One region of the Qipengyuania pacifica genome, then DNA from elsewhere that is predicted to be linked to it. Evidence: predicted binding sites of a transcription regulator. Region 1 holds the regulator's gene; each other region holds the start of a gene.
The links. Region 1 encodes LexA, which represses DNA repair genes until DNA is damaged. Its sites were predicted from a motif close to GTTCCNCNCTTGTTCT; they were not measured.
Positions count from the first base shown of each region.

Region 2: a site for LexA is predicted at 5,183-5,198, ahead of K3177_RS07830 (DNA recombination protein RmuC). Genes of this name have one in related genera too.
Region 3: a site for LexA is predicted at 6,213-6,228, ahead of K3177_RS06015 (ImuA family protein). Genes of this name have one in related genera too.

Region 1 covers NZ_JAIGNQ010000003.1:379,534-389,423, forward strand. The annotation lists gene gltX (glutamate--tRNA ligase) at 1-622, opposite strand, end outside; gene K3177_RS11550 (ComEC/Rec2 family competence protein) at 651-2,834, shown strand; gene lexA (transcriptional repressor LexA) at 2,850-3,539, opposite strand; gene trpC (indole-3-glycerol phosphate synthase TrpC) at 3,848-4,633, opposite strand; gene trpD (anthranilate phosphoribosyltransferase) at 4,635-5,627, opposite strand; gene K3177_RS11570 (anthranilate synthase component II) at 5,624-6,238, opposite strand; gene pip (prolyl aminopeptidase) at 6,314-7,276, opposite strand; gene K3177_RS11580 (phosphodiester glycosidase family protein) at 7,273-8,106, opposite strand; gene trpE (anthranilate synthase component I) at 8,103-9,602, opposite strand; gene K3177_RS11590 (peptidylprolyl isomerase) at 9,610-9,890, opposite strand, start outside.
Region 2 covers NZ_JAIGNQ010000002.1:529,853-539,742, forward strand. The annotation lists gene rapZ (RNase adapter RapZ) at 1-566, shown strand, start outside; gene K3177_RS07805 (PTS sugar transporter subunit IIA) at 638-1,063, shown strand; gene K3177_RS07810 (HPr family phosphocarrier protein) at 1,060-1,338, shown strand; gene K3177_RS07815 (TrmH family RNA methyltransferase) at 1,358-2,161, shown strand; gene K3177_RS07820 (response regulator) at 2,175-2,537, opposite strand; gene K3177_RS07825 (PAS domain-containing protein) at 2,534-3,607, opposite strand; gene K3177_RS07830 (DNA recombination protein RmuC) at 3,716-5,167, opposite strand; gene K3177_RS07835 (peptide deformylase) at 5,388-5,954, opposite strand; gene recR (recombination mediator RecR) at 6,017-6,613, opposite strand; gene fmt (methionyl-tRNA formyltransferase) at 6,667-7,575, shown strand; gene truA (tRNA pseudouridine(38-40) synthase TruA) at 7,572-8,321, shown strand; gene K3177_RS07855 (zinc-binding dehydrogenase) at 8,405-9,517, shown strand; gene K3177_RS07860 (asparaginase) at 9,519-9,890, opposite strand, start outside.
Region 3 covers NZ_JAIGNQ010000002.1:158,839-168,728, forward strand. The annotation lists gene K3177_RS06000 (UDP-glucose dehydrogenase family protein) at 1-519, shown strand, start outside; gene K3177_RS06005 (error-prone DNA polymerase) at 527-3,949, opposite strand; gene K3177_RS06010 (DUF6504 family protein) at 3,949-5,496, opposite strand; gene K3177_RS06015 (ImuA family protein) at 5,417-6,130, opposite strand; gene K3177_RS06020 (mannose-1-phosphate guanylyltransferase) at 6,473-7,501, opposite strand; gene K3177_RS06025 (NADP-dependent isocitrate dehydrogenase) at 7,789-9,009, shown strand; gene K3177_RS06030 (FAD-dependent oxidoreductase) at 9,070-9,890, opposite strand, start outside.

The DNA of each region.
Region 1 (9,890 bases):
TCACATGGGTAACGCCCATGTCGTGATCGTCCACCACAACGGCTAGCATATAGGTCGGGGTCCCGTCTGCACGCAGCAGGACATAATCGTCGATCTCGGCATTCTTGACCGTAACCTCGCCCTGAACCGCGTCGTGGATCGTGGTTTCGCCATCGGTCGGAACCTTCAGGCGAATGACGAACGGCGCGCCGTCCGGCGCCTCGCTTTCGCTGCGGTCACGCCAGCGGCGATCATACCGCATGGGCTGCTTGTTTGCCCGCTGTTCGGCTCGCATTTGCTCCAGCTCTTCGGGAGTGGCGAAGCACTTATAGGCGTGGCCGGCTTCCAGCAGTTTGTGGGCAACTTCGGCATGGCGTTCGGCCCGATCGGACTGGAATACGGGGGCATCGTCGAAGTTGAGACCAAGCCAGTCCAGGCCTTCGATAATCTTGTCGATAGCGTCTTGGGTGCTGCGTTTCTGGTCGGTATCCTCGATCCGCAGAAGCGTGCGGCCGCCGTGATGGCGCGCATAGAGCCAGTTGAACAGTGCCGTCCGCGCACCTCCGATATGCAAATAACCGGTAGGAGAGGGAGCGAAGCGGGTGACGACCGGAGAAACCTTGCGGTCACTATCGCTTGCCATTTTCTCTCATTTCCTTTCAAACACTTGCATGGCGAGGCAGGGGACGCCTTCAATACCTATGGGGGATGCGGGCGATACGGCCCGCGAGACAGTGCCGCGCACTTGGCGTACGCACGGTCTCTTGTCCAGTTCCGCGCACAAGTTTGAAGCGTTTCTGGAGGCCGCCGAGTTCGACCGCGGGCCCTGGCTTACCGTTGCGTTCGGGTGCGGGATCGGACTGTGGTTCTATCTCGCCGCACCGTGGCAGTGGGTCGCGATGATTTCAGCATTCTTGGGAATGGCTGTTTTCTCGTGGGCGGGTTGGCGCCATCAGCCCGGTCGCGCATTCACTCTTGCCGCAGTTATTTCATTGGCTCTGGCCGTTGCTGCAGGCGTGTCGGTCGTGTGGGCCCGATCGGCGATGGTGGGCGCAGAACCGATTGCCTATCCACGTTTCGAGCGGATCGATGGGCGGGTGCTGAGCCGGGAAGAGCAGCCGGCCGAAGACAGGGTTAGGCTGGTCCTGGCCGCGCGCGACGGCGAGACGGGAAAAGCGCACGCATATCGGGTCAATGTGCCGCTGTCTGCGGACAGCCCGGAATTGCGAGAAGGTGCCAGGGTCAGGCTGTCGGCACGTCTCATGCCTCCGTCACCGCCGATCGTTCCCGGTGCGTACAACTTCGCCAGACGAGCCTGGTTCGATGGGCTTGCCGCAACTGGATCGGCTGTCGGCGATGTTGAGATCATCGAGCCGCCTGGCGCATCCCGACTGTCCATAGCATCCGCTCAGAGACAGCTCTCGCGACACGTTCGCGCCAATCTCGAAGGGACGTCCGGTGCCATCGCAGCCACCTTGGCGAGCGGGGACCGCGGAGCGATTCCCGAAGCGGACGAAGAGGCAATGCGCGATTCCGGGCTGACCCATTTGCTGTCCATCAGCGGTCTTCACGTGAGCGCCATCATAGCTGCGACCTATTTCATTGTTCTGAAGCTGCTCGCGTTCTGGCCTTGGCTGACGCTGCGCATCCGGCTGCCGCTGGTGGCCGCCGGGGCATCAGCGATCGCCGGCATTGCCTACACACTGCTTACCGGCGCTGAAGTGCCGACCGTGCGTAGCTGTATCGGAGCTCTGCTCGTACTGGTCGCATTGGCTGTGGGGCGAGAACCGCTATCCATGCGGATGATCGCTATCGCGGCGGGAGTCGTGCTCGTGTTGTGGCCGGAATCGCTCGTCGGGCCGAGTTTCCAGATGAGCTTTGCGGCAGTCATCGCCATCGTATCGCTCCACAATGTGCATGCGGTACGGGACTTTCTCGCACCGCGACAGGAGAGCTGGCTGCGTCGCATGTCGAGACGGGCGGTGATGCTGTTCCTGACTGGACTGGTCATCGAGCTGGCCTTGATGCCAATCGTCTTATTCCATTTCCATCGCGCCGGCGTTTATGGAGCGGCGGCCAATCTGATCGCCATTCCGCTGGTCACATTCATATCGATGCCGCTCGTGGCGCTTGCTTTGGCGCTCGATCTGATCGGAGCGGGCGCGCCGGCGTGGTGGCTAGTGGGCAAGTCGCTCGCCCTGCTGCTGGCCATTGCCCATTTCTTTGCCGAGCAGCCGGGGTCGGTCAAGCTTGCGCCGCGTATCGGTATGGGAGCGATAGGGTTATACGTGAGCGGGGCGCTCTGGGTGGCGTTATGGCAAGGCAGGGCGCGCCTGCTGGGTTTTGGGCCAATTCTCGCCTCTGCTGTGCTGATGATCACCGCCCCGATACCCGATATCCTCATTACGCGTGACGGACGCGATATAGGCGTTGCCAACGAGGCCGAACGGTTGCTGGTTCTGCACGATCGTGAAGGCGGATATGCTCAGGACAATCTGCTCGAACTGGCCGGTACGGATCAGAGCCCTATCGAGATTGCCGACTGGCTGCGCAGCCGGTGCAGCGACCAGTTTTGCGTCTTCTCCCTAGAACGGGGTGGGCGACCCTGGTCCGTCCTCGTCGCCCGCAATAGATATCTCGTGGAAGAGCGGGCCCTGGCCGCGGCTTGCATGCGGGCCGACATCGTTATTGCCGACCGGTATCTGCCGTACAGTTGTCAGCCGCGCTGGCTCAAAGCGGACAGAAGGTTTCTCGACCGGGAAGGGGGCGCTTCGATCTATCTGGCAGACCAAAAGATCGATACGGTCGCCCAGGATCAGGGCGAGCATGGATGGTGGCGCGCGCCACGTGAGTAGGCGCGCGCCAGCAAATCAGTGGTAGCGGCGGAGCAGGCCCGCCAGTTTTCCCTGAACCTGAACCCGGTGGGGTTCATAAACTTGCGCTTCGTATGCACCATTGGCCGGATCCAGCACGACGCGGCCTGCATCCTTGCGAAGGTATTTCAGGGTCGCTTCTTCGTTGTCGACCAGCGCCACGACAATCTCGCCATCGCGGGCCGTGTCCGTGCGTTTTACCAGAGCGAAGTCGCCATCGAAGATCCCGGCTTCGATCATGGAATCTCCGGAAACCTCCAAGGCATAATGTTCGCCCGGACCGAGCAGCGCGGCCGGCACGGGCATGCTGGACTGACCTTCGATCGCTTCGATCGGGGCGCCGGCGGCAATCCGCCCATGAAGCGGAACATCGATGATGTCGTTTGCCGGTTCGGGCGCCACCGCCTTTGCCGGGATCGCAGCCGATACGGCGTCGTTAGCCGCCACCGGAGCGGGCGACCCCATCACGGCATTTTCAGGAAGCTTGACCACCTCCAGCGCACGCGCCCGATTGGGAAGGCGCCGGATGAAGCCGCGTTCTTCGAGTGCCGAGATCAGGCGGTGTACGCCCGACTTGCTCTTCAGATCGAGCGCTTCCTTCATTTCTTCGAAGCTGGGGGAAATGCCGGTGTCTTCCAGACGCTGCTGGATGAACCGGATCAATTCGTGCTGCTTGGCGGTCAGCATTGTGCGAACTCCGTATCGCGTGTTCACAAAAGGCGTGAACGAATGCGGAACAATTAAGCAACCAAAATAACAAAGTCAAGCAATTCAGCCGTTCCTTGCGGAACAACCGTTCATGGTTCGATCCGGATCAGGGCGCTGAGAAACCGCTGTCGTTAAGCTTTTCGGTCGCGCAGGGGAGACATGGACCACATGGACCACTGTACAAGGGGATAAAAAGTCACCCCGCACCGAGGCCGAAATCGCGCCAGAACGCAGCGGGTTTGGTCTGGAGCTGATACCTTTAACCGGTCAGCAGCGTGTAGGACAGATCAGTTCCCGAGCAGCATGCGAGTTGCCGCTTCGACATCGCGTTGGCGCATCAGGCTTTCGCCGACTAGGAAGCTGTTCACCCCGGCGTGTGACAAGCGCTGGCAGTCTTCGAATAGAGAAATGCCGCTTTCGCCGACCAGAAGCGAACCCTCCGGTGCCAGAGGCGCCAAGGCTTCGGTCGTGGCGAGATCGGTCGAGAAGGTCCGCAGGTCCCGGTTGTTCACGCCAATGAGGCGCGACTGTAGCAATGCTGCACGTTCCATCTCTGCGTGATCATGGACTTCTACCAATACGTCCATGCCATATTCCACCGCGGCCCGTTCGATCTCCACCATCGCACCATCATCGAGTGCGGCGACTATGATCAGGATCGCATCAGCGCCGAGTGCGCGCGCTTCGGCCACCTGCCAGGTATCGACCATGAAATCCTTGCGCAGGACGGGCAATTCGCAGGCCGATCGCGCTTCGACCAGATAATCTTCGTGACCCTGAAAATACGGGGCGTCGGTGAGAACCGAAAGGCACGCAGCGCCCCCTGCAGCATAGGCGCGGGCATGGGCAGCGGGATGGAAATCTTCCCGGATCAAGCCCTTCGAGGGTGAAGCCTTCTTGATTTCGGCGATGAGGCCGAAGCCGGACCGTTCCGCACGTTCGAGCGCAGAGCGGAAACCACGCGGGGCGGTCTGTTCGCGAGCGGAAGCGTCGAGATCGGCCAGCGACCGCATGCGCTTGCGTGCGGCCACTTCTTCCCGTTTGGTGGCGCAGATTTGTTCTAGCTTGTTCATATCAGGTGGCCATTGCAATCCAGCTTTCGAGCAAGGTCCTGGCTTTGCCGGAATCCAGTGCTTCGGCGGCGATCTCGGCGCCTTCCGTCCAGTCCTCCGTACGGTCGGCTACGATCAGAGTGGCCGCGGCGTTGAAAAGTACCGCGTCGCGATAAGGTCCGGGTGTGCCCGCAAGCAGGGCTTCCAACGCGCGGGCATTGTGACGGGGATCGCCGCCGCGAATAGCCTCGACCGGTGCGTGGGGCAGATTGGCATGTACCGCGAGCACCCGGCGCATCTCGAAATCGTTGCCCTGAACGTCTGCCAGTTCGTTGCCGCCGGCAAGGCTCAGTTCGTCCAGCCCTTCGTCTCCCGAGGCGATGAAAGTGCGTTCGGTGCCCAGCTTTGCCTTGGCTGCGGCATAGATGGGGACATAGGCCGGGCGCGCGATACCGATAAGCTGCCGCTTCACGCCGGCCGGGTTCGAAAGCGGACCCATCAGATTGAAGATCGTACGAACGCCAAGCTTCTGGCGAATGGGCTGGATCCGTCCCATGGCCGGGTGGTGGTTCTTGGCGAATAGGAAGCAGATCCCGAGTTCCGCCAAAGTCTTCTCGGCGCTTTTTCCTGCAGCTTCCATGTCGAGGCCGAGTACCTCGAGCGTATCGGCCGCGCCGGATTTGCTGCTGGCGGCCCGATTGCCGTGCTTGGCGACGGGCACGCCGCAAGCTGCGACGACGAGGCTGACAGCAGTCGAGACGTTGAGGGTATGGTGTCCGTCACCCCCGGTTCCGCAGCAATCGACCGTGCCTTCGGGCGCGTCGACGGGAATGAGCCTTTGCCGCAGCGCGCGCGCAGCGCCGGCGATCTCGTCAGATGTTTCGCTGCGCGCGGACATATTGACCAGGAAACGTGCGATCGCATCGTCATCGGTTTCACCGTCGAGGATCCAGCCGAAAACCTCTTCGGCTTCCGCTTCCCCAAGATGTTGCTTTGCGTCGGGAAGCGTTTTCATGCCGGGACCCTGGCGGCGATGCCGCAGATTTCGAGGAAGTTGGCGAGCAGGGCGTGACCATGTTCGGTCGCGATGCTTTCCGGGTGGAACTGGACCCCGTGAATGGGCAGATCGCGGTGTCGGAACCCCATGACGCTGCTGCCGTCGAGGCCAGGTGTTTCGCTGGTGGCGTTCACGTCGAGGCAGGCGGGAATGTCTTCGACCACGAGCGAATGATAGCGCGTTGCCGTGAACGGAGACGGCAGTCCGGCAAATACGCCAGTGGCATCGTGCGTGACGGGTGACGTCTTGCCGTGCATCAGCCCCCCGCGGACCACGCGTCCGCCGAAAAACTGGCCGATGGATTGATGGCCGAGGCACACACCGAGCAACGGCTTTCCGGCGTCTGCACATGCTGCCACCAGATCAAGGCTGACGCCGGCTTCATTGGGCGTGCAGGGGCCCGGCGATATGAGATAACCTGCGTGACCTGCCAACAGAGCTTCATTGGCAGTGACGGCATCGTTACGCACGACTTCGACCTCAGCCCCCAGTTCCATCAGGTAATGGACCAGGTTGAAGGTAAAGCTGTCGTAATTGTCGATTACGAGGATTGATCGGCGGTCGGTCATTCGTGGCGTCAATGGAGGCGCGATGCGCGGCTTTCAAGCAAGGAAAGCTGCGGGATGCGAAACGTCGGCGTGACGTCAGGCTTTCTTGCCTGCCAGCTTGTCCGTCGCCTTAACCAAACCGTCGACGATCCCGGTTTCTCCTGCGCTGTGCCCCGCATCGTGAACAATCCAAAGGTCGGCTTCGGGCCAGGCCTTTTTCAACTCCCACGCGGAGACAGGCGGAGTGCAGATGTCGTGGCGGCCCTGGACGATGATACCCGGAATGCCGGCGAGCCTGTCGACGTTCTTCAGCAATTGCGCCTCTTCGAGGAAGAAATCCTCTAGGAAGAACTTGGCGCAGATGCGGGCAAAGGGAACGGCCTTGGACGGATCGGCAAAACTGTCGAGCAGGGCGGGATCGGGAAGAAGCGTGGCGACGGTTCCTTCCCACAGCGACCATTCCCTTGCCGCGGCAAGGCGCGTGTCCTCGTCATCGCTGGTCAGACGCTTGTGATAGGCCTTCACGAGGTCGCCGCGTTCGGCTTCTGGAATGAGGCCGGTGAAGTCGTCCCACTGTTCGGCCATTATTTCGCTGGCGCCGTAGGAATAGAGCCAGTCTTTTTCCTTTTGCCGGCCGAGGAACACGCCGCGCAATACGAGCTCGCTCACCCGCTCGGGATATTTCTGGGCGTAGGCGAGGGCAAGGGTGGAGCCCCAGCTACCGCCAAAAGCCTGCCATTTTTCATGCCCGCACATTTCGCGCAGACGTTCGATATCTTCGACTATGCGCCAGGTATCGTTGTTTTCGATTTCAGCGAAAGGAAGCGATTTGCCGCAGCCGCGCTGGTCGAACAGAAGCACGTCATAAAGTTCGGGGTCCCATTGGCGGCGATGGGCAGGCGACATCCCGCCACCTGGACCGCCGTGAAGGAAGACGGCCGGTTTTGCCCCCTTGGTGCCGACGCGTTCCCAATAGAGCGAATGGCCTTCGCCGACATCGAGCATCCCGGTTTCATAGGGTTCGATCTCGGGATAGAGGGCGCAGCGCGTATCGGTCATTCGGAAGCTTTCTTTCTAACCACGACGATGGGGCCGATCGGGGCCCCGGTATCGAGCCGTTCCGTGGCGGGGTTCCAGAGTTGGGAAACATTCCCGTCCAGATACAGCGCGTTCTTCACGTGCAGCTCGTCCTTGTAGAAACGGGCGAGCTTGCCGAACGAAATCGGCGCATTCGAGATCACGAAATGCGCGCGGCCTTCATCGTCCACGCCCACGGCGTTGCGCACGAATTTAGACGGTCCGTCGCGCGTGATTTCCGGGTGAATCTTGCCATCGACAACCAGCATGGGGCCGGATTGCGTCCCGAATTGAGGACGCTCCGTCACATTTTCCAGAAACCAATCCGTGGCGCGCACGGCCCATTCGCCATCGGTGCCGTAGAAAACGCCGTTGGGGTTCATGTGGAAGTTGCCTTCGCCATCGGCGGTATTGAGCGGATGCAGCCGTTCCGAATCTTCCACGAAATACCCGATCGGTTCGCCGTCATCGTCGAACATGCCTGCATTCATGGCAAAGGCGACGGTCTGCGCATCGGTGGCCGCCGCGAAGTCGGTCAGGCTGCGATAGAACTTGCCGTCACGCCCAAGTGCCATGCTGATGCTGTGACGCGCCGGGACGGCAAGGCAATGCGTGACCGGCGTATCTTCGAAAATGATCGAACGGCAGGCGCTTTCGACCTGGCTTGCGAGCGTTTCGGTCGGGGTCGGATCTGGTGTGGGATCCACCTGCGCTTGGCCATCGATGCGCGCGCGGGCGACGGGTTCGCCTTCGGGCTGCGCTTCGCAAGCAGTCAATGACAGGAGGGCGAGGGCGGCGATTGTAATTCTCATTGACCGAATCCGGGCTCCCTCGCGAGGCGTACGGCTTCCTTGGCCGCAGCGAGCAGGGCGCTCGCCTTCGCTTCGCATTCTTTCTGTTCATAGGCGGGATCGCTGTCGGCGACTATACCTGCGCCAGCCTGCACATGCATCATGCCGTCCTGGACCACGGCTGTGCGCAATACGATGCAGCTGTCCACCGAACCGTCAGGGGCGAAGTAGCCGACGCCCCCAGCGTAGGGGCCGCGCGTAGCCGGCTCGAGTTCGGCGATGATCTCGCAGGCGCGGACCTTGGGCGCCCCGCTGACGGTGCCCGCAGGGAAGCCGGCGAACATCGCATCGATCGCATCCTTCGACGGATCGAGTCGCCCGGTGACGTTGCTGACGATATGCATGACGTGGCTGTAGCGTTCGACAGTGAAGCTTTCCGTCACGGTAACGGTCCCGGACGCGGCGACGCGGCCGACATCGTTGCGTCCGAGATCGAGCAGCATCAGGTGTTCGGCGCGTTCCTTGGGATCGGCCAGTAGGTCCTGTTCGGCAAGCCGGTCTGCCGCAGAATTGGCGCCGCGCGGCCGTGTGCCGGCAATCGGCCGGATGGTGACCTCGCCATCGCGCACGCGTACGAGGATTTCCGGGCTGGAGCCGACAATGGCAAAGCCGGGCATGTCGAGAAAATAAAGAAAAGGCGATGGGTTCACGCGCCGCAACGCGCGATAGAGGTCCATCGGCGGGAGTGTGAAAGGCGAAGTGAAGCGCTGAGAGAGGACGACCTGAAAAATGTCGCCAGCCGAAATGTAGTCCTGAGCCTTGAGAACCATCGTTTCGTAATCCGCGGCGGACATGGTCGGGGCCAAGGAAGGTTCGACATGGTCCGTTACCGCGTTTGCGGATGGTGGTAATTGCTGAGCAAGTTTGCGCAGAACGTCGTCGATCCGTTCGCCAGCAAGTTCCATCGCCAATTCGTCCCAGACGGGCGCGACGCAGAACAGCGCGTCGCTCAGTCGGTCGAAAACGAGCAGGACCGTGGGCCGGACAAACAGCATGTCCGGCAGATCGAGTTCGCCGTGGGGAGGGCGGGGCAGCTTCTCCACGAGGCCGATCGTTTCGTAGCCAAAATGGCCGACGAGGCAGGCGAGGGCTGGCGGCAATTCACCGGGCACATCGCAGCGGCAGGATTCCACCAATGCGCGAAGATTTTCGAGGGTGCCACCTTTACAAGCGTGGAAATCATTTCGATCGTTCTGCCAGTCGCGATTGATCTCCGCCCGATCGCCGGTCGCCCTGAACACGAGATCCGGATCGAGACCCATGAGACTGTAACGGCCGCGCACGTCGCCGCCTTCCACCGACTCGAGCAGAAAATCGCCGCGGCCTTCGCAAAATAGCTTCAGCGCCGCCCCGACAGGCGTTTCGGTATCTGCGACCACCTGCCGCCAGACCAGCGCAGGCCTGCCGTCAGCCAGCGCTTTACGCGCCTGGTCGACGCCTTTGAGACTTGTGCTCAAATGCGCCTCAGTTGCCGATCAGCTGCTTGCGAACAGCATCGATAGCCGACGAATTGCGCGATACACCCAGCTCTTCACGCATGGCGAGGCGGAGCTGTTCGGCATATTCTTCGCCGATCAGGGGGCCCATCTGACGGGTAGCCTGTTCGATCAGCGGGTCGTCCTTGGCGATGTCGTCCATGGTAATGTCGTTGACCTTGACCACGAAGAACCCGGTGTTGCCGCCGGCATCGAGCTTTTTCGTGGTGCCTTCGGCCATGCTGAACAGGAGGGCGAGCGGCGGCGGTA
Region 2 (9,890 bases), on a different contig from region 1:
TTCACCCCATGGCTCGCGGTCGCCCCGTGCTGGACGGCATTAAGGCCGAACGCGAACTGCTCGAACCGCTACGGCGCTGGGCCGATATCGTCGTCGACACCACCACCTATGCAACCAATCAGTTGCAGCAGGTCGTGCGCGAACGCTTTGCCGACGACACCGAACGCCACATGACGATCACGATTTCCAGTTTCGGCTTTGCCCGCGGCATGCCGCCTCTGGCCGATCTGCTGTTTGACATGCGGTTTCTCGACAATCCGCACTGGGTCCCCGGCCTGCGCGAACTGACCGGCCTCGATGCGCAGGTGGCCGAACATATCGCCGCCGACCCCGCCTTTACCCCCGCATTCGACCGCATCATCGATCTGCTGCGCGAAGTCATGCCGCGCTATGCCGCCCAGGGGCGCAGCTATCTCAATATCGCTTTCGGGTGTACCGGAGGGAGACACCGCTCGGTTTACAGTGCGGAACGGGCGGCAGAGGTCTTGCGCGAAGATGGATTTTCGCCCACGGTTCTGCATCGCAACCTTGGGTCGCGTCCCGCCGACCGGCTGGAGCGCCGCTAGACCCAAGGGCAAGGAATGGTTAAGGGCCACGCAGGCACACTCTTCGGGCATCGCAACGGAACTGAAGCTGCATGATCGGCATGATCCTCGTCACCCACGGCAAATTGGCCGAACATTTCATCGACGCTATGGAGCATGTCGTTGGCAAGCAGGAGCATGTGGCCACCATATGCATCGGCCCGAACGATGACATGGAACAGCGTCGCGCCGATATCGCCAATGCGATCAAAGAGGTCGATAGCGGTAAGGGCGCCATCATTCTGACCGATCTGTTCGGCGGTACCCCGTCCAATCTGGCAATCTCGCTGCTCGATACGGGGCGGGTGGAAGTCATCGCCGGGATCAACCTGCCCATGCTGATCCGCCTGGCTGGCGCCCGCAAAAGCATGGATGTGGTCGATGCAGTGCACGCGGCGCAGACCGCCGGGCGCAATTACATCACCGTGGCCAGCGAATTTCTCGGCCAGGATATCCAGAGCGCGCGGAAAGCCTCTTGAGCGAGCTGCGCCGGTCAATCGAGGTCGTCAACCAGCGGGGCCTGCATGCACGGGCCAGCGCCAAATTCGTCAACGCGGTTGCCGAACTCCCGGACACGTGCACCGTTCGTGTTGCCAAGGGCGACAACGAAGCGGCCGGCGGCTCGATTTTGGGCCTGATGATGCTGGGTGCGGCCAAAGGCGACACGATCGAAATCATCGTGGCAGGCGATAATGCCGAAGCCGTGATGGCCGAACTGTCCGCCATGGTCGAGGATGGCTTCGGAGAGCCGTAGGATTATGGCTTCAAGCGAGATGAACCGCCGTCACATCACCGGTTTTTCCAATCCCACCGTCAAGGCTCTGCGCGCCTTGCGGGAAAAGAAACACCGCAAGGCTTCGGGCCGGTTCCTGGCCGAAGGGCTGCGGTTGCTGACCGATGCACGCGAATGCGGGCATGTGCCCGAAACACTCGTTCTCGCCGATCGGCGCGATCCGCATCCCTTGCTCAGCGCACTGGAAGACGCAGTTGAATCAGGTGGCGGCGAGGTGATCGAAACCACGCCGGACATCCTTTCCAAGATTACGGGCAAGGACAATCCGCAGGCGGTAGCCGGTGTATTTGCAGAATTCGATACCTCGCTCGGCGCGCTCGACCGGTCACGGAGCGATATCTGGCTCGTCGCGCAGGCCCTTCGCGATCCCGGCAATCTGGGCACGATGTTGCGGACCGGCGATGCCATTGGCGCAGGCGGGGTCATCCTGATCGACGATTGCGCCGATCCCTTCAGTGTTGAAGCGGTGCGCGCCAGCATGGGCGCGGTGTTTACGCAATCCATCGCACTGGCTCGCTGGGATGAATTCGAAAGCTGGCTGCGGGCAGGCACGGGTCAGCTGGTTGCGGCCAGCCTTCGTGATGCCCAACCCTATCGCAGCGCATCTTACGCCGCGCCCTGCTTCGTCATGGTCGGGAATGAAAGTCGCGGCCTTCCGGAAGAATACGAAATGGCCTGCGATCTGCGAGTGACCATGCCGATGAAAGGGCGCGCAGACAGCCTCAATGCTGCGGTAGCCGCGGCTGTTCTGGGATACGAAGTTCTGGCAGCGCTCGACGCCTGAGGCGCCGGCGCAATCAGGCTGGCTGAAGCTGGCCGTTCAGGCCGAACAGACGCGACACGACATCGTCGGCACCACTGGGCTTGGCCAGTATCGGGGCATCCAGATCGCGCAATGCTTCTCCGGCCCGGTCGAGATCGCCGGTGTGCAGCAGGAACGGCACGCCGCGTGCGCGTAGTTCGACCGCCACCGGCTCGCAGGTTTCCCCCTTGCCCAGATTGACGTCGAGCACCGCGCCGTCGAACTCCGCTCCGTCCATGGCTTCGAAGGCTTCATCGCAGGATACCGTCACGACCGCCTCGGCCCCTGCATCTTCGAATGCAAGTTGCAGGTCCATCGCGATCAATGGCTCATCTTCAAGTATCAGAATGCACTTCATGATTTCAGCGGCAGCGAGATTTTGGCCCGCAACCCGTCTTCCTCCCATGTCCGGTCGAGCGTTCCGCGCGAGTAGGCCAGTAATCTTTCTGCGATGTCGAACCCCGTACCGGTGATTTCCGGCTCGCCCGAAATGCGGGGACCGCCGGTTTCCTTCCAGTCGATCACCAGCGCCTGGCGTTCGTGCCGGTCCTCCGTGTGATGCCAGGATACGGTGATCTTGCCGTCCTCATTGGACAGCGCGCCATATTTCGACGCATTGGTCGCAAGTTCGTGCAGCGTCAGCCCCATGGCGGAAACTGCATTCGGCTCGGTCCGGGCGCCATTGCCTTCGAACAGGATGCGATCGCCTTCGGGATCGTAGGGATTCAAGACCGACCGGATTGCCTGCCCGACCTCAATCGTGCCCAGTGCAGCATCGTCCAGCGTCGGCTCATACGCGCGGCCCAATGCCTGGACGCGTTCGTTGATCTTGCTCGATACGTTGCGCGCATTCATCGCGCGCCCGGTTATGTTCACGATCCCGCCGATTACGGCAAAGACGTTTTTCAGCCGGTGCGAAACTTCGCGAGCCATCGCCTTGGCGTGCTTTTCTTCCGCACGGGCCAGATGGATGTCGGTGACGTCCCACTGGCTGCCGAAGAAATACCGCAGCTTGCCCTCTTCGTCGTAAATCGGACCGAGATGGAGAGCATTCCAGAATGTCGAACCATCCTTGCGGTAATTCAGCAGCTCGACGACCAGCACTTCTTCGGTGCGTATGGCATCGCGGATTTTCGCGACCTGCGACTGGTCGGTCTTGGGGCCCTGCAGGAAACGGCAGTTTCTGCCGACGATCTCGCCCTGCTTGTAACCGGTAAGTTTTTCGAACGCCTTGTTACAGAAGACGATGGGGTCGTCTTCCAGGCGTGGGTCCGTCAGGCAAACCGCCATGCGGGTCTGCGCCATTGCCTGTTCGAAAAGCAGGCCTGACGAGCCGGGGAAGTTGTCCTCCTCGGCATTGAAAGGCCGCCCGGTATGTTGGGCCTGTTCGAAAGTTTTGCGCGACCCATCGCCGTTGCCGCGATGCATGTAAGGGTTTCCTGCTACTTCAACCTGTCTGTTAACCCGGCATATGCCGGTAACTATTGCAGTAGCAACGCCAAAAACGCCGGTGGGGTCCCGGTTTTTTCCCCTTGGCTATTCCGCAGCTTCGCGATCCGGCTGTCCGTCATTGCCGATCAGGGCAGCATCTTCGGCGTTATAGCGCGGTGTCGCCTCGACTATCGGCACCTCGTCAATCTCGCGCTTGCCGATCTCGATGCCCTTGTCGTGCAGCCGGCGTCCGGCAGACAGCACATTGCGCTCGAAACTGCCGACGAACTTGTTGTAATTGTTGACGGCTGTCTCCAGCCCGCCACCCACGCGCTTCATATGTTCGGCAGCCACTGCCAGGCGATCGTACAGTTCCGCCCCCGCCTTGCCGATCTCTACCGCTTCACGCGCGATGGTGTCCTGCCGCCAGACCTGCGCGACGGTGCGTGCGATCGCGACGAGGTTGGTCGGGGTCGCCAGCAACACCTTGTTGCGGAACGCGAAATCCCACAATTCGGGATCGTGCTCGAGCGCTGCGGCCACGAAATGCTCGCCCGGGACGAACATGACCACGTAATCCGGCGTATCGTCGAACTGGCTCTGATAGCTTTTGGAACCCAGCGTCTGGACGTGATTGCGCATGGACTTCGCATGCAGATCGAGGTTTCTGATACGCTCGTTCTCGTCATCGGCCTCGAATGCGGCCTGATAGGCGTTCAGCGATACCTTGGCATCGATCACCAGCTTCTTCTGGCCCGGAACGTGGACCACCGCGTCGGGCCGCAGGCGGCCTTCGTCGGTTTCGATCGAATGCTCCAGATTGAAATCGGTATGTTCCGACAGGCCGCATTGCTCCAGCACGTTCTGCAATGCTCGCTCGCCCCAGCGCCCGCGCGCCTTGGGGGCATTGGTCAGGGAATTGCCGAGCCGCTGCGCCTCGCGCCGTACTTCCTCCTGTCCGCGCTGCATTTCGGTGATCTGCTGGTAAAGCCGTCCGAATGCATCGGTGCGCTTTTCCTCCAGCGCCGCGACCTGTTTTTCATAAGCTTCCAGCCGCTTGCCCACCGGGTCGAGCAATGCGCGCAGCTTTTCCTCGCTGGTCTTTTCCGAATGGCCGAGCCGCTCGTTCGCCCGCTCGAGGAAGGCTTCCTGCGCCTTCGACAGCACGGCCGAGCCGGTGTTCTGGAATTCCTTGAGCAATTCTTCGCGTGCTTCGATCAGCAGCCGTTTCTGCTCGTTGAAATTGGCGGTCTTTTCCTTCAGCGTCGCGAGTTCGGCGCCCAGTTCGCCATTGCTGCGCCGCAGATTGTCAAGCGCCGCCTCATGGTTCCTGCGCGTATCGCGCAATTCGGCGTCGAGCGCATCGGCCCGCCCTGCCCGCACGGTCGCATTTTCCAGATCGACGATCGCCTTGCGAAACTTCTCTTCCGTCTCGCGCGCTTCCGCATCGCGCTCCCCATGGCGCGCCTTCCATTCGGCCACGGGCCGCGATCCCAAAAACCATCCCAGGCCCGCTCCTGCGAGCAGCGCCACGATTGCAATGACTGCCATTTCCATGGGCGCAGGCTAGGCGGAACACATGCGGAACACCAGCCCTTTCCTACAGCAATCCCCGACGCTATGTTCGCATCGGGTCCCTCTATTCCAAAGGCACGTCCACGCGCCCGTTTTTCTCGAATAAAGCGGTGCCAGCGAATGTACTTCATCAACCAGCCCAGCAAAAAGGCGACCCGCTACCGCGAATCGCCTCTTCGAAATCCGTGATTGTGTAGGAAGCCTACGCCGCCTCGCGCAGCTTCTTCAGCTTCTTGAGTGCCATGTTCCGCTTCAACCGCGAAAGATGGTCGATGAACAGGATACCTTCGAGATGGTCCATCTCATGCTGAATGCAGGTCGCCATGAGGCCTTCAAGATCCTCTTCATGCGTTTCGCCTTCGAGGTCCTGGTACCGCACACGGCAGGTGGCCGGACGATCGACATCCGCGAAGATGTCGGGCACCGACAAGCACCCTTCCTGATAGCTCGCCAGCTCTTCCGCCGGGTCGAGGATTTCCGGATTGATGAAGACCCGCGGCTCTTTGACAGTCGGGTAATGGACATGTTCGTGGCCGCCGTGATTGCAGACCTCGCCCTCGGCTTCCTCGTCTTCCGGCTGAAGGTCGATCACCAGTACACGCTTGGGAACGCCGACCTGGATCGCCGCCAGCCCGATGCCGGGTGCCGCATACATCGTTTCGAACATGTCCGCGACGAGCTCGTTCAGCTCGTCGTTGAATTCGGTAACCGGTTCGGACACGGTTTTGAGCCGGGGATCCGGCACTTCGAGAATCTGTCTTATCGCCATGGCCGCAAGATATGCGCGTCGCGCCGTTTATTCAATCTGAATAGGGCGCATACTGTGATCGGTCAGCCCATCGGTCTGCGCGCCCGTAGCGCCTGAGCAAGCGTGCCTTCATCCAGATAATCGAGTTCGCCGCCGACCGGCAATCCATGGGCCAACTGCGTGATGCGCACGGGAAAAGTGTCCAGCCTTTCCGCAAGATAATGGGCGGTAGTCTGGCCTTCCAGAGTGGCGTTCATGGCAAGGACGATTTCGTCCACCCCGCCTTCTTCCACACGCGCCAGTAGCGATGCGATGTTGAGATCTTCGGGTCGCACCCCGTCGAGCGCGGACAGCTTTCCGCCGAGTACGTGATACTTCCCGGTAAACAGCTTCGCCCGGTCGAGAGCCCACAAGTCGGCCACGTCCTCGACCACACAGAGCGATTTCACATCGCGCCGCGGATCGGCGCAAATCGCGCACGGATTGGTCGTGTCGACATTGCCGCAGGTGTCGCATTCGACGAGCGCCTCGCCCACGGTCGCGAGCGCTTCGAGCAGTGCCGGCAGCGCGCTTTCCCTGCGTTTGACCAGCCACAACACCGCCCGGCGTGCACTACGTGGGCCAAGGCCGGGCAGCCGTGCCAGCACGGAAGCCAGCGTCTCGATCTCTTGCGATGCCATAGCTGCACAGATAGGGGCGCGATAAGAACAGAGAAAGACCACAAGAGCCGTTCATGCGCACAATCTTTATGGGATCGCCGGAATTCGCAGTGCCAACGCTTCAGGCGCTGGTCGATGCCGCGCATGAGGTGGTCTGCGTCTATACCCAGCCGCCGCGTCCGGGCGGTCGGCGGGGAAAAGAACTGACCAAAACACCCGTGCACCAGCGCGCAAGCGATCTCGGGATCGAGGTGCGCCATCCCAAATCGCTCAAGTCTGCAGAGGAGCAGGAGGCCTTTGCCGCCCTGAAGGCCGACGTGGCAATCGTCGCAGCCTATGGCCTGATACTGCCCCAACCGATACTCGATGCGCCCGCACATGGCTGTCTCAACGTACATGCGTCGATCCTGCCGCGCTGGCGCGGTGCCGCGCCGATTCACCGGGCGGTCATGGCGGGCGATCCGGTAACGGGGGTCACGATCATGCAGATGGAGGCGGGCCTCGATACCGGCCCGATGATTACATTCGCGCGGACCCCTATCGACGACAAGACGACCGGCGAACTCACTGACGAACTTGCCGAGATCGGGGCGCAACTGATGGTCGGCACGTTGATCGATCTGACCGCGCTGCATCCGCTGGAGCAGGACGACAAGGACGCGACGTACGCCGACAAGATCGACAAGGCAGAGGCGCGGATCGACTGGAACCGTCCCGCCGGGGATGTGGTCCGGCACATCCATGGTCTGTCACCTTTCCCTGGCGCATGGTTCGAGCTCGATGAAACGCGTGTCAAAGTGCTGCGTGCCGAATGTGTCGAAGCCGCCGGTTCGCCCGGCGAAGTGACCGACGATCGCCTGACGATCGCTTGTAGCGAAGGCGCTATTCGTCCGGTCGAACTACAACGTGCTGGCAAACCGAAAATGGATCTCGACACCTTTCTGCGCGGCAAATCTGTTGCCAAAGGAACCCGCCTCGCTTGACCCGTTTTGCTCTGACCCTCGAATTCGACGGAACCCCGTTTTTCGGCCTCCAGCGGCAGAAGGACGGGCCGAGCGTGCAGCAGGCAGTAGAGGAAGCGGCCTATCGCGTTCTTGGTGAAGAAGTCCGGCTGCACAGCGCCGGCCGCACGGACACCGGTGTTCATGCACTCGCCATGCGCAGTCATTTCGACATCGAGAAGCATATAGAGCCTTTCCGACTGATGGAGGCGCTCAACGCTCATTTACGGCCCGATCCCATAGCGGTGACGCATTGCGAAGTGGTGGCGGACGATTGGCATTCACGCTTTTCCTGCTCTGGCCGCGCATATGTCTATCGCATTGCAAATCGCCGCGCGCCGCTGACCTTGGAGAAAGATCGACTCTGGCAGATCCCGCAGGATCTGGACCACGAAGCCATGCACCGGGCGGCGCAAGCGCTGGTCGGTTTACATGATTTCACCACGTTCCGTTCCGTGCACTGTCAGGCGGAAAGCCCGATAAAAACTCTCGACCGGCTAGACGTTGAGCGGGATGGTGATGAAGTCCGCATTCATGCAGCAGCGCGCAGTTTCCTTCATCATCAGGTACGTTCGATGGTCGGCTGTCTGGCGCTTGTGGGAATGGGCCGGTGGCGCGAAACACGAGTGGCCGAAGCGCTGCAAGCGCGCGATAGACAAGCGCTTGGGCTCAATGCTCCTCCGCATGGCCTTTATTTCGTTCGGGCCGTCTATCCCGACGATACTTGACCTAACGTCACCCTAGCCAAGGCCGATTTCGCGGCGTAGCGACACCCCCAATACGTTTCGTATCGCAACGAAAGGGCACGAGGATGACGACTACAGGCAAACAACTTTTCACCACGCTGACGAGCGATGGCACCCTCACCGTCGAGATCGCAAATAGCGAGTTTCCCGATCCCACCGGCAATCAGGTGCTGGTGAAAATGGAGGCCGCGCCGATCAATCCGAGCGACCTCGCAATTCTGACCGGCGCTGCGGATTTCGAGAATGCCGAATATTCGCCGGGCAAGGTCGTCGCAAAGATGCCCGAGCCGTTCAACAGCGGGCAGAAAGCGCGCCATGGCCAGCGCCTGCCAGCCGGTAACGAAGGTGCGGGCACGGTGGTCGCCACGGGCGATTCCGACATGGCCAAGGCGTTGATGGGCCAGCGCGTCGCCTGCGTGCCGGGCACGGCCTACAGCCAGTATGCAATCGCCGACGCTTCGATGTGCCTGCCGCTGGGCGATCACAGTGCAGAGGACGGCGCATCGAGCTTCGTTAATCCCATGACCGCCCTCGGTTTTGCGGAGAACGCGAAGATGGATGGTCAGGAAGCAATCCTTCACACTGTCGGCGCCTCCAATCTGGGTCAGATGCTCGTGAAAATCTGCCAGGAAGATGGCCTTGGTTTGGTCAATATCGTGCGGAAGAGCGATCAGGTCGACTTGCTGAAGGATCTCGGCGCGAAGCACATCGTCAATTCTGCGGATGGCGATTTCATGGATCAGCTAAAATCCGCGATCGATGAAACCAACGCCTTCTACGGCTTCGACCCTATCGGTGGCGGCAAGATGGTCGACAGCTGTTTCAAGGCGATGGAGCAGGTCGCTTCGAAAAAGATGAGCGAGTATTCGCGCTATGGTTCGAACCAGCAGAAGCGGATGTTCATTTATGGCCGGCTGGACATGGGGCCCACCACCCTCACCCCCTCCTATGGTTTCGGGTGGACCCTGTCGGGATGGCTGCTGACGCCATTCCTGCAGATGGCGGGGGGCGAGACTGTCGCCCGAATGCGCAAGCGCGTGCTGGACAATCTGACCACCACCTTTGCCAGCAGCTACAAGTCGAAGGTCGACCTTGAAGGCATGCTGACAAAGGAAGCGATTCTGGATTACCGCCAGATGAAAACCGGCGAGAAATATCTGGTTATGCCCAACGGCTGACTTAGCGTCCGTCGAAAGCGCGCTGGATGGCGGCGGGCTCGGTCTCGCCGCCCGCCAGCAGCAATTGCAGCAGAATGCGTGCCTTCTGCGGGTTCAGCGCACGAGCAGCAACAAAAGCGTTCGTATTGTCGTCGGGTTCGCGATCGACCATGCCCTCGTCCGCGCGACTGGCGCGCACGACCAGTGTGCCCTCTCTTGCGAGCTTGACCAGTTCCTGGCGCACACATTCCGGCAAATTTCCTTCACCCACGCCCGCCACCACGACGCCGCGCGTTGCGCTGCCTAGCTGGCGGGATACGCTTTGCGCATCCAGCCCGGCGTAAACATACACGATCGCAACTTCCGGCAGATCTTTCGGCAGGCCGCACCGAGC
Region 3 (9,890 bases), on a different contig from region 1:
CCGAAAGATACGCTCGCGCTGCTCAAGACGGCGGAGGATTACGACAGCCCCACCCGGATCGTTGAGTCGGTGGTCAAGGCGAACGAGAGCCGCAAGCGCGCGATGGGCCGCAAGGTGCTCGACGCGATTGGCGGGTTGAACGACGCGCGTGGGAAAAAGGTCGCTCTCCTGGGCCTGACCTTCAAACCGAACACCGATGACATGCGGGATTCGCCAGCGATCGCGGTTGCGCAGACCCTCACCGACGCGGGCGTGCATGTGGCAGCATATGACCCGGAAGGCATGGAACAGGCCAAACCGCTGATGCCAGAGGTGGAAATGGTCACAGACCCGTATGCCGCTATTGCAGACGCCGATGCCATCGCAATCGTTACCGAATGGGATGCATTCCGCGCGCTCGATCTGAAGCGCGTCATGGATTTGGCGAAATCGCCGGTCATGGTCGACTTACGCAACATCTACAGGCCGGCTGATATGCGCGACATGGGATTTGCCTACACCAGCATCGGCCGCGGTTGATCACCGGCTAGTGAAAATCGCGGCTGTTGGGCAGGATGCGGACGTTGCGGGGATGCGACGGCCGCGGCGCACGCAACGCTCCTCTTGCTTGGTGAGATGCACTATCGGCATTCCCCGGACCGGGTGATATCTCGACCTTGCGCTTTGCCGCGCTCATGGTTCGCAAGGGCCGATTAACTTCGTCGGCTCGCGACATCTGGGGTGCGATCAGGTCATCACTCAATTCGGTTAATCGCCAGGTCGCATCGTCTATATGCGATACAATGACGTGGAGCACCTCGTCGTCCATCTCTACCCTGCCGGTAACCTCCATCAGTCGCGCACTCATTATGACCTTGCGATATCGCTCCATCACATCCGGCCACACCACGAGGTTCACAACCCCCGTCTCATCCTCCAAGGTGATGAAACACACCCCTTTGGCGCTGCCGGGGCGTTGGCGGATCAGCACGACACCGGCCACCTTCACCCGGCTACGGAAATTTTTCCGACGCAGATCGGCGTTTGCGGTAACCCCGCGATCATGCATCCCGTTGCGTAAAAATTGCATGGGATGCGCTTTCAGGCTCAATCGGGCGGTCTGGTAATCGGCTACGACATGTTCGGATAATGGCATCAGCGGCAACATATGATGCGCGATTTCCGCCCCTTCGTCGCGAACAGCGGTCGCAGTGAACAAAGGCAGATCGTCTACCGATTTGAGTGCGCGCGCATCCCACAACGCCTGTCGCCGATCGAGCCCCATGGAGCGAAACGCGTCCGCGGCAGCAAGCCTTTCGATAACGCCGGGCGAAAGCTTCGTACGCTCCCGCAGTTCGACAACACTATCGTACGGACCTCCTGCATCGCGTGCCGCAACCAGCCGCGCGGCCGATACCTCCGTCAGTCCGTCGATCTGGCGAAACCCCAACCGCATGGGTGGTTGAGATTTATCTTCCCACTGCTCGAGTGTGTTGTCCCAGTGGCTTTCGTTGACATCAACCGCATGTACTTCCACGCCATGCTCTTGCGCATCGCGTACGATTTGCGCAGGGGCATAAAAACCCATCGGCTGTGAATTGAGCAATGCACAGGCAAACGCAGCCGGATAATGGCATTTCATCCAGCTTGAAATGTAGACGAGATGGGCAAAACTGGCCGCATGGCTTTCCGGAAACCCATATTCTCCAAAACCGCGTATCTGGTTGAAGCAGCGCTCTGAAAAGTCCGGGTCATAGCCACGAGCGATCATCCGACCGACCATCTTGTCCTGTAATTCATCGACCATGCCGCGGCTGCGGAAGGTCGCCATCGCCTTGCGAAGCTGATTTGCCTCGGTGCTGGAAAATTTTGCGGCATCAAGCGCGATTTTCATCGCTTGCTCTTGGAAAATCGGCACGCCCAAAGTGCGATCGAGAATCGATGAGAGTTCATTCGGCGGGCCATGAAGGGGGGATGGCTTTGGGATGACCACGGCTTCGTCCTTCCGCCGCCGTTTGAGATAGGGATGTACCATATCCCCCTGGATCGGGCCGGGACGTACGATCGCCACCTGAATGACGAGATCGTAAAACTGGCGCGGCTTCAAGCGCGGCAACATGTTCATCTGCGCGCGGCTTTCCACCTGGAAGACGCCCAGGCTGTCCCCCTTCACCAGCATGTCGTAAACACGGGCATCTTCGCGCGGGACGGTCGCCAGCGTCAGATCACGATCATGATGATCGCGCAGCAGGTCGAAACCCTTTTGCAGACAGGTCAGCATCCCCAGCGCCAGAACGTCGATCTTCAGAATGCCCAGGGCGTCTATATCGTCTTTGTCCCATTCGATGAAACTGCGATCCGGCATGGCACCATTGCCGATTGGCACGGTTTCGACCAGCGGGCCCTGGGTGAGGATGAAACCGCCTACGTGCTGCGAAAGATGGCGCGGCATGCCAATCATCTGCTCAGTCAGCTTCAGAACACGGCGCAAGTGGGGATCACGCATATCAAGCCCGGCTTCTTGCGCATGCTTTTCTGCAATTTCTCGCCCATAGCTGCCCCAGACGGTCCGCGCGAGCACGCTCGTGGTATCTTCGGACAGTCCCATAACCTTACCGACTTCGCGAATGGCCATACGCGGACGGTAATGAATTACTGTTGCGCACAGCCCGGCGCGGTGACGACCGTAGCGATCATAAATATGCTGAATGACCTCCTCGCGCCGTTCGTGTTCGAAATCGACGTCTATGTCCGGTGGCTCCTTGCGCTCTTCGGAGATGAAGCGGTCGAACAGCAATTCGTGCTCGTCCGGGTCGACAGCCGTAATGCCAAGACAGTAGCAGACGGCGGAGTTTGCCGCGCTGCCGCGTCCCTGGCACAGGATCGGCGGATCCCGGGTCCGCGCAAAATCGACGATGTCCCTGATGGTCAGGAAGTAGCGTGCGATGCCGAGCCTACGGATCAAATTGAGCTCATAATCGATCAGGCGTGTTACCTTGGCCGGAACACCACGAGGGTAACGGGCCTGTGCGCCCTGCCGGGCCAGTTCGGCAAGATACGCATCCGGCGAACGGCCCTTGGGGATCGGCTCGTCCGGGTATTCATAACACAGTTCCTCAAGGTCGAATGTACTCGCATCGGCCACGTCACGTGCCGCGGCAATGGCATGGGGCCATTCGGCAAACAGGTGGACCATTTCTTCCGGCGGTTTGAGGTGACGTTCCGCATTTGCCTCAAGCAAAAGGCCCGCACCATCGATCGTCGTCTTTTCGCGGATGCAGGTCATCACATCCTGCAAGGGCCGCCGGTCGCGGGCGTGATAGTGCACGTCATTGGTGGCAAGGATGGTAAGGCCGGTGCTTCGCGCCAGCGTATCGAGCTGGTTGATACGCGCAATGTCGTCGCCAGAGTAGAGATAGGCGGCGGCAAGATGCCGGAGTGTCGGCAGCTGTACGGCAAGCTTGCGCAATTCAGCCATAAACCGCTCGTCGAGAACGTCCGGGGGGATAAGGATCAGCTGTATGCCTTCTGCGTGGTCGGCCAGCATTGCGAGATCGATATGCGTCTCGCCCTTGTCCTGCCATTTCCCTTCCAGAGTCTGCATCTTGCCCCTGGACAGCAGCGAGGTAAGCCGTCCGTAGGCGGCGCGGTCGGTCGGATAGGCGAGAAAATGCCAGCCCTCAACAGTCACGATCCGGCATCCGATAACCGGACGCATCCGGGCCGTCTTGGCTTCGGTATGGATGCGCACCACCCCCGCCAGCGTATTGCGATCGGCGATGCCGATGGCATCGTACCCTTGCGCGAATGCGGTCAGGACCAGATCCACCGCATCGGACGCGCCGCGTAGAAATGAGAAGCAGCTGGTGATCCCCAGCTCGACGAATTGCGCACGGGGGTTGCCGACGAATTCCTTGTCGGAAAAGCGAGCAAGCGTTCGGCGGTCAGGGGTGAGCGGCTGATCGGGCATCAGGCGAAAAATCCATGCAGATACCAGTCGGGCGGCCCACCTCGCCCGTCACCGATCAGGCCATTGCGATAGATCCAGTAACGGCGCCCGGCCTCGTCCTCGATCCGGTAATAATCACGCAATCGCGCATTCGCCCGCTGTCTCCACCACTCGGGTGCTATCCGCTCCGGCCCTTCCGCCTTTACAATAACGTGCAGCCCGCCGCGCCAGCGAAAGCGCCGGGGCAGACCTTCGGGAGTGGCATAGATGACACTGATCGGCTCGGCACGGGCCAGCAGCTTGAGCGGGCGCTGGTTGAAACCGAGATCATATTGCATTGCGGCGCTCGTTTCGCCGGGCGCTGCCACCCGCTGTGAGCGTTCAGGCCAATGGCTGCTACGCGGAACAAATTGTGCTACCCTGTCCCTGCCCAAGCGCGTAACCAGCCTGTCGATCAGAACCGGTAGCGCCGTGCCGCTGGTATCGGGCTTGTCGAGCGTATCCTGTGCGCCATCCAGCGGCTCGGTCCATATTGCAGTCAATCTGATCTGATCGATGCCGAACCCGGCTTCAACGTCGTCCAGCCGCTGTGCGAACAGACGAATGATATGATCGGGATCGCGTGACGGCGAAGCCAGCTCGAGCGTTCGGTACATATCTTCGCCATCCACCCGCCACAGACGCAGCGATAGTCTGCGCACGCCATGTTTGGCCTGTTCCAGGATACGCATGAGGTCATGCGTAATATCGCCCACGATATGCTGCAGCGGCTCAAGGTGAAGGATCGGCTCGGCAAGTCGGCGCTCTGCCCCGAATGGTGGGTGCTCGATAAGCGGGACGAGCGGCTCATGCTTACGCCCCAGCACCTGATCGAGCCTGACCAGGGGATTGGCTTCGGCGGAACGACGATTGCGGAAGCGCCGGACGAGACTTTCACGCGGAACTTCCATCAAGTCGCCAACGGTTTTCAGCCCGAGCCGGGCCAGCAACAGTCTGGTTTCCGAATTGAACCGCAGGGCAGCAACAGGCAGAGGCGCAAGCGCTTCAGGCAGATCGTCCGGCATGGTGATGGCCGAACGATTCTCGGCATAGTGGGAAAGCGCCCAGGCGGCTCCGCTATTGGGCGCACAGGCGATACGGCATTGATAACCTTGCCTCAGAAAAAACGTTTCAATCCTCGTCAGCATCGGACCGTCGCCACCAAACAGATGTGCACTGCCCGAACTATCGAGCAATATGCCATCGTAACCGTCCACCATGCTCCAGGGGCCCCAGCGCTGCGTTGCAAGCGCCAGCTTTCCCAACGTGCGCTGGTTGCCTTCGTGATCGAATGGAATGGCCACCAGTTCGGGTGCCAGCATTCGCGCATCGGCCAGGCGCATGCCGGACTGCGCACCAGCAGCCATGGCCATCCGGCTGACGGCATCGATGACGGGACCATGCGCCGTGTCGCTCACCAGCACGATGGGCTGTCGCAGATCGTCTTCCTCACCCTGTTGCGCGGTAATCCGGCTCCACCGGTCGATCGCGAAGGTCGGGAACCACAACGAGACTATGATCCGGTTCATGCGAGCCCACGCCATGTTCGAGCCAAAACTGCCCGGGCCTCAGGCCGCGTCCGCGAAACAATTCGGCGCGCACGCGCGGCACGCCGGGTGCCATACTGTTCCAGCGGTGCAATGCCGAAGGCGCAGCGGTAACCCGCCAGCGCAATCGGGCAGCCGAAAGATTCGCAAAGCCTTCCCGGCGCAACAGGTAAAGCATCACGCCATTGCGTTCCGCCGTCAGCACGAGCCGACGGATAGCCGTGAAATCGAGCACCTTGGGATCGCCCACGATCTCGCCGATGACGAAGGACAGCTCGCCGCATCTTACGCCTTCTTCCATTGCCCATAAGGCATCGGCCGCACCGCCTGCCTCGACATGAATGAAGCCGCTGCGCAACAGTGGCGGCAGGCCATGAAGAAACGGGCGCCCCGAAGATCGGGTGCTGCGAGCATCCTGAACCCACAGCCACCGCCAGCCTTCGCCGCCGGCAGCACAATGTTTCTGAGCGAAAGCAAGTGCCAGCGCGTCACCGGCGACATCGTCCATGCTGCCGAAGATTTCCCACATGGAATGCGGAAGCTGCAGATCAGGGGACCATTCGTCTGCGCCATTCCCCAGGGCAACGGGAAGTTCCGAAGCACGCAGAGCGTCCACTCTCCCAGCCAGAGGAGTGTTTTGAGGCGGTGAGATATTCTGAGCATGTGACATCAAGTGGATACGAATCGGCCTAACCAATGTTCCACTTATGTTCTCACCGATCCATCATTCGATCAAGAGCGATATTCCAGATGTGCGCTGTCGATTGCCTTGGCCCGACATCCCGAACAAGACGCCAACCACAGAGCTTATAAGCAGGATCTATCGATCATAAGGCATGGACCGTCGAGAAAAGACGGACCCAAGTGCCTCACCCAATTATACGCTCGTTATAAGTGGGATAGTCGGCGATCTTCAAAAAGATTCACGGGAAAAAATCCGCTCAATCGCAAGGGGGCATTACTGATTTTTTGCACCCGCCAGATTGCCCACTTTTTGCGCCCCAGCATCGCTCGTCACCAGTATTTCGCCGTTCGAAACGACAATAGTGACATTCTCCAGCCCAACGACCGATACGCGCGGGCCGTCGCTTTCAACCATCACATTGCGGCAATCGATCAATTCCGCCGAACTCGGCGCGACATTCCCATTGTCATCGCTGGCGCATGCTTCACGCAGCGCAACCCAGTTGCCGATGTCCGACCACCCCATATCAACCGGCACCACCGCGGCCCTGTCGGTATTCTCCATCACTGCATAGTCGATGCTTTCGCCGCTGACCTTGGAAAACGCCCCCGCATCCGGATGAAAGTGACCGCCTTCGTCGCGGCCACTGAGAACCGCCTGCTCGACCAAGGCGGCAATTTGCGGTCGATGCGACGCCAGTTCTTCGATAAATTTCCCTGCGACGAACGCGAACAAACCCCCATTCCAGCGGTAATCGCCTTGCGCGAGAAAAGACCTAGCTGTCGCGAGGTCCGGCTTTTCCACGAACCGTTCTACACGGTAGGAACGATCACCAAGCCGTGCGCCGCATTTGATATATCCAAATCCGGTTTCCGGCTTCCTCGCCTCGATACCGAAAGCGACGAGCCAGCCATCGCTCGCCAGCGACGCTGCGCTCGTGGCCGCATCGGTAAACGCCTGTAAATCGGCAATGTGATGATCGCTCGGGCAAACGAGCATTATGGCGTCTTTCGGCAGCCGATATGCCGCCAGCGCGATCGCTGCTGCAGTATTCTTCGCTTCCGGTTCGACGATGATTGCAGTGCCGGGGGCGGACTGCGCTTCGACATGTTCGACATGTTCTACACCTGTAACCACGATCGGGCGGGCAAACACCTCGGGATCGGCACAGCGATGAAGTGTCGCTTCGAAAAGCGTTCTCTCGCCAACAAGCGGCAGGAAGGGTTTCGGCATCGCCTTCCGGCTTCGCGGCCAGAGCCGAGTGCCGCTTCCGCCACATAGAATTACCGGAACAATAGTCATGCGTCGCCTAGTTAGATCTGATCATTCAGGTGATTGGAAGTGCCCGCAAACCCTATGCTGCGATGGTTACTATCGAGTTTAGAAACCGTCAGGGCAAGGCTCTGAGCATGCAGACAACGTCCAGCCAAAGCATTTTTATCGCCTGGTCCCACGCCAGATGGGTTGCACATGGAGCAAGCCCGGCCTTCTCCGCGCTAGCAACCGAAGTCTATCCTGCCCCCTCCCTTGCCCTCTCCCCGCGCTCTGCTATGGCGCGCGCAACCTCAATTCGAACGAACAGGATACCCATGGCCAAGATCAAGGTTGCGAACCCGATCGTCGAGCTCGACGGCGACGAAATGACGAAAATCATCTGGCAGTGGATCCGCGAACGGCTGATCCTGCCCTACCTCGACGTCGATCTGAAATATTACGATCTCTCCATCGAAAAGCGTGACGAGACGGAAGACCAGATCACGGTCGACGCCGCCCACGCCATCAAGGAACACGGCGTGGGCGTGAAATGCGCCACCATCACACCGGACGAGGCACGCGTCGAAGAATTCAGCCTCAAGAAAATGTGGGTCAGCCCGAACGGCACGATCCGCAACATTCTGGGCGGCGTGGTCTTCCGTGAACCCATCGTGATCGACAATGTTCCGCGCCTGGTGCCGGGCTGGACCGACCCGATCGTTGTCGGCCGTCACGCATTCGGCGACCAGTATCGCGCCAAGGATACGCTGATCCCCGGCGCCGGCAAACTGCGCCTGGTTTTCGAAGGCGAAAATGGCGAGAACATCGACCTCGACGTTTACGAATTCCAGAGTTCGGGCGTCGCCATGGCGATGTACAACCTCGACGACAGCATCCGCGACTTCGCGCGGGCCTGCATGAACTATGGACTTGATCGCAAATGGCCGGTGTACCTGTCGACCAAGAACACGATCCTCAAGAAATACGACGGCCGCTTCAAGGACCTGTTCCAGGAAGTGTTCGACAATGAATTCAAGGACAAGTTCGCTGAAGCGAAGATCACGTACGAGCACCGCCTGATCGACGACATGGTCGCATCGGCACTCAAGTGGAGCGGCAAGTTCGTCTGGGCCTGCAAGAACTACGACGGCGACGTGCAGTCGGACGTGGTCGCGCAGGGCTTCGGTTCGCTCGGCCTGATGACGTCGGTCCTGATGACGCCCGATGGCAAGACGGTGGAAGCGGAAGCTGCCCACGGCACCGTTACCCGTCACTATCGCCAGCACGAGCAGGGCAAGGCTACATCGACCAACCCGATCGCCAGCATCTTCGCCTGGACGCGCGGCCTTATCTATCGCGGTCGTTTCGACAATACGCCGGACGTCGTGAAGTTCGCGGAAACGCTGGAACGTGTCTGCATCAAGACTGTCGAAAGCGGCAAGATGACCAAGGATCTTGCGCTTCTTATCGGTCCGGACCAGAGCTGGATGACCACCGAACAGTTCTTCGAAGCGATTGTCGAGAACCTTGAGAAGGAAATGGCGAATTGGGGCTAAGTCCCCACCGCAACTGAGTATTTGAAGAGCCCTCGTCCTTCGGGACGGGGGTTTTTCGTATCAGCCTGCATGTTCCGCCGCGTATGGCGCTGTCAGGCGTTCACGCCGGAAACCATACCCGATGAGACGCGCAGGCAGACGTCGCAAGCGGCTGAACCGATCGGCAAGCCTTAGCGGCAAGGGCGCTTCGCGGGGCTTGCCGTCCTGACTTTTCAGGATTGGTTCGATTACCACCTCGTGCGCCAGTTTCTGCACGCCCTGAACGACGCGTACTGGCAGTTCGCGCCTCGCCTGGACCTTGCTCAGAAGGTGATCGATATCGCGATCCGCGGCTAGCGGTGCGGCCAGGACATTGGCCGCGCAGACGGCGTCTTGAATGGCCAGATTGATACCCACGCCGCCGACCGGGCTCATTGCGTGCGCCGCATCGCCAATTGCCAGCAACCCCGGCAGATACCACTTTTCCAGCCGATCGAGCGACACGCTGAGCAATTTGACCTGGTCCCAGTCCGACAGTGCGCGTTCCAGATCGGGCAGATCCGGCGCCGCGGCGGCGACCAGCGCGCGCACGCCCGCAATCGGCTGTGTCATCATGCGCGCCGCTTGCCCCTTGGCGATGACGAAGGCGCATTGCCAGTAATCGCCGCGTTCGAACAGAACGAGCATGTGTCCGCCCTTTATCTGTCCGCGTAGTCGGCTGCCGGAAACGCTCTTGGGCACCTTGAACCACAGGACATCGATCGGCGCGCCAAGATCATGCAGGGGCAGGAGACCCTTGCGACGAACCAGAGAGGATCGGCCGTCTGCCATGACGACAAGCCTTCGAGCATGAAATTCCTCGCCAGCTGCGGTAACGACACCGGTGACACGCCCGCCTTCCT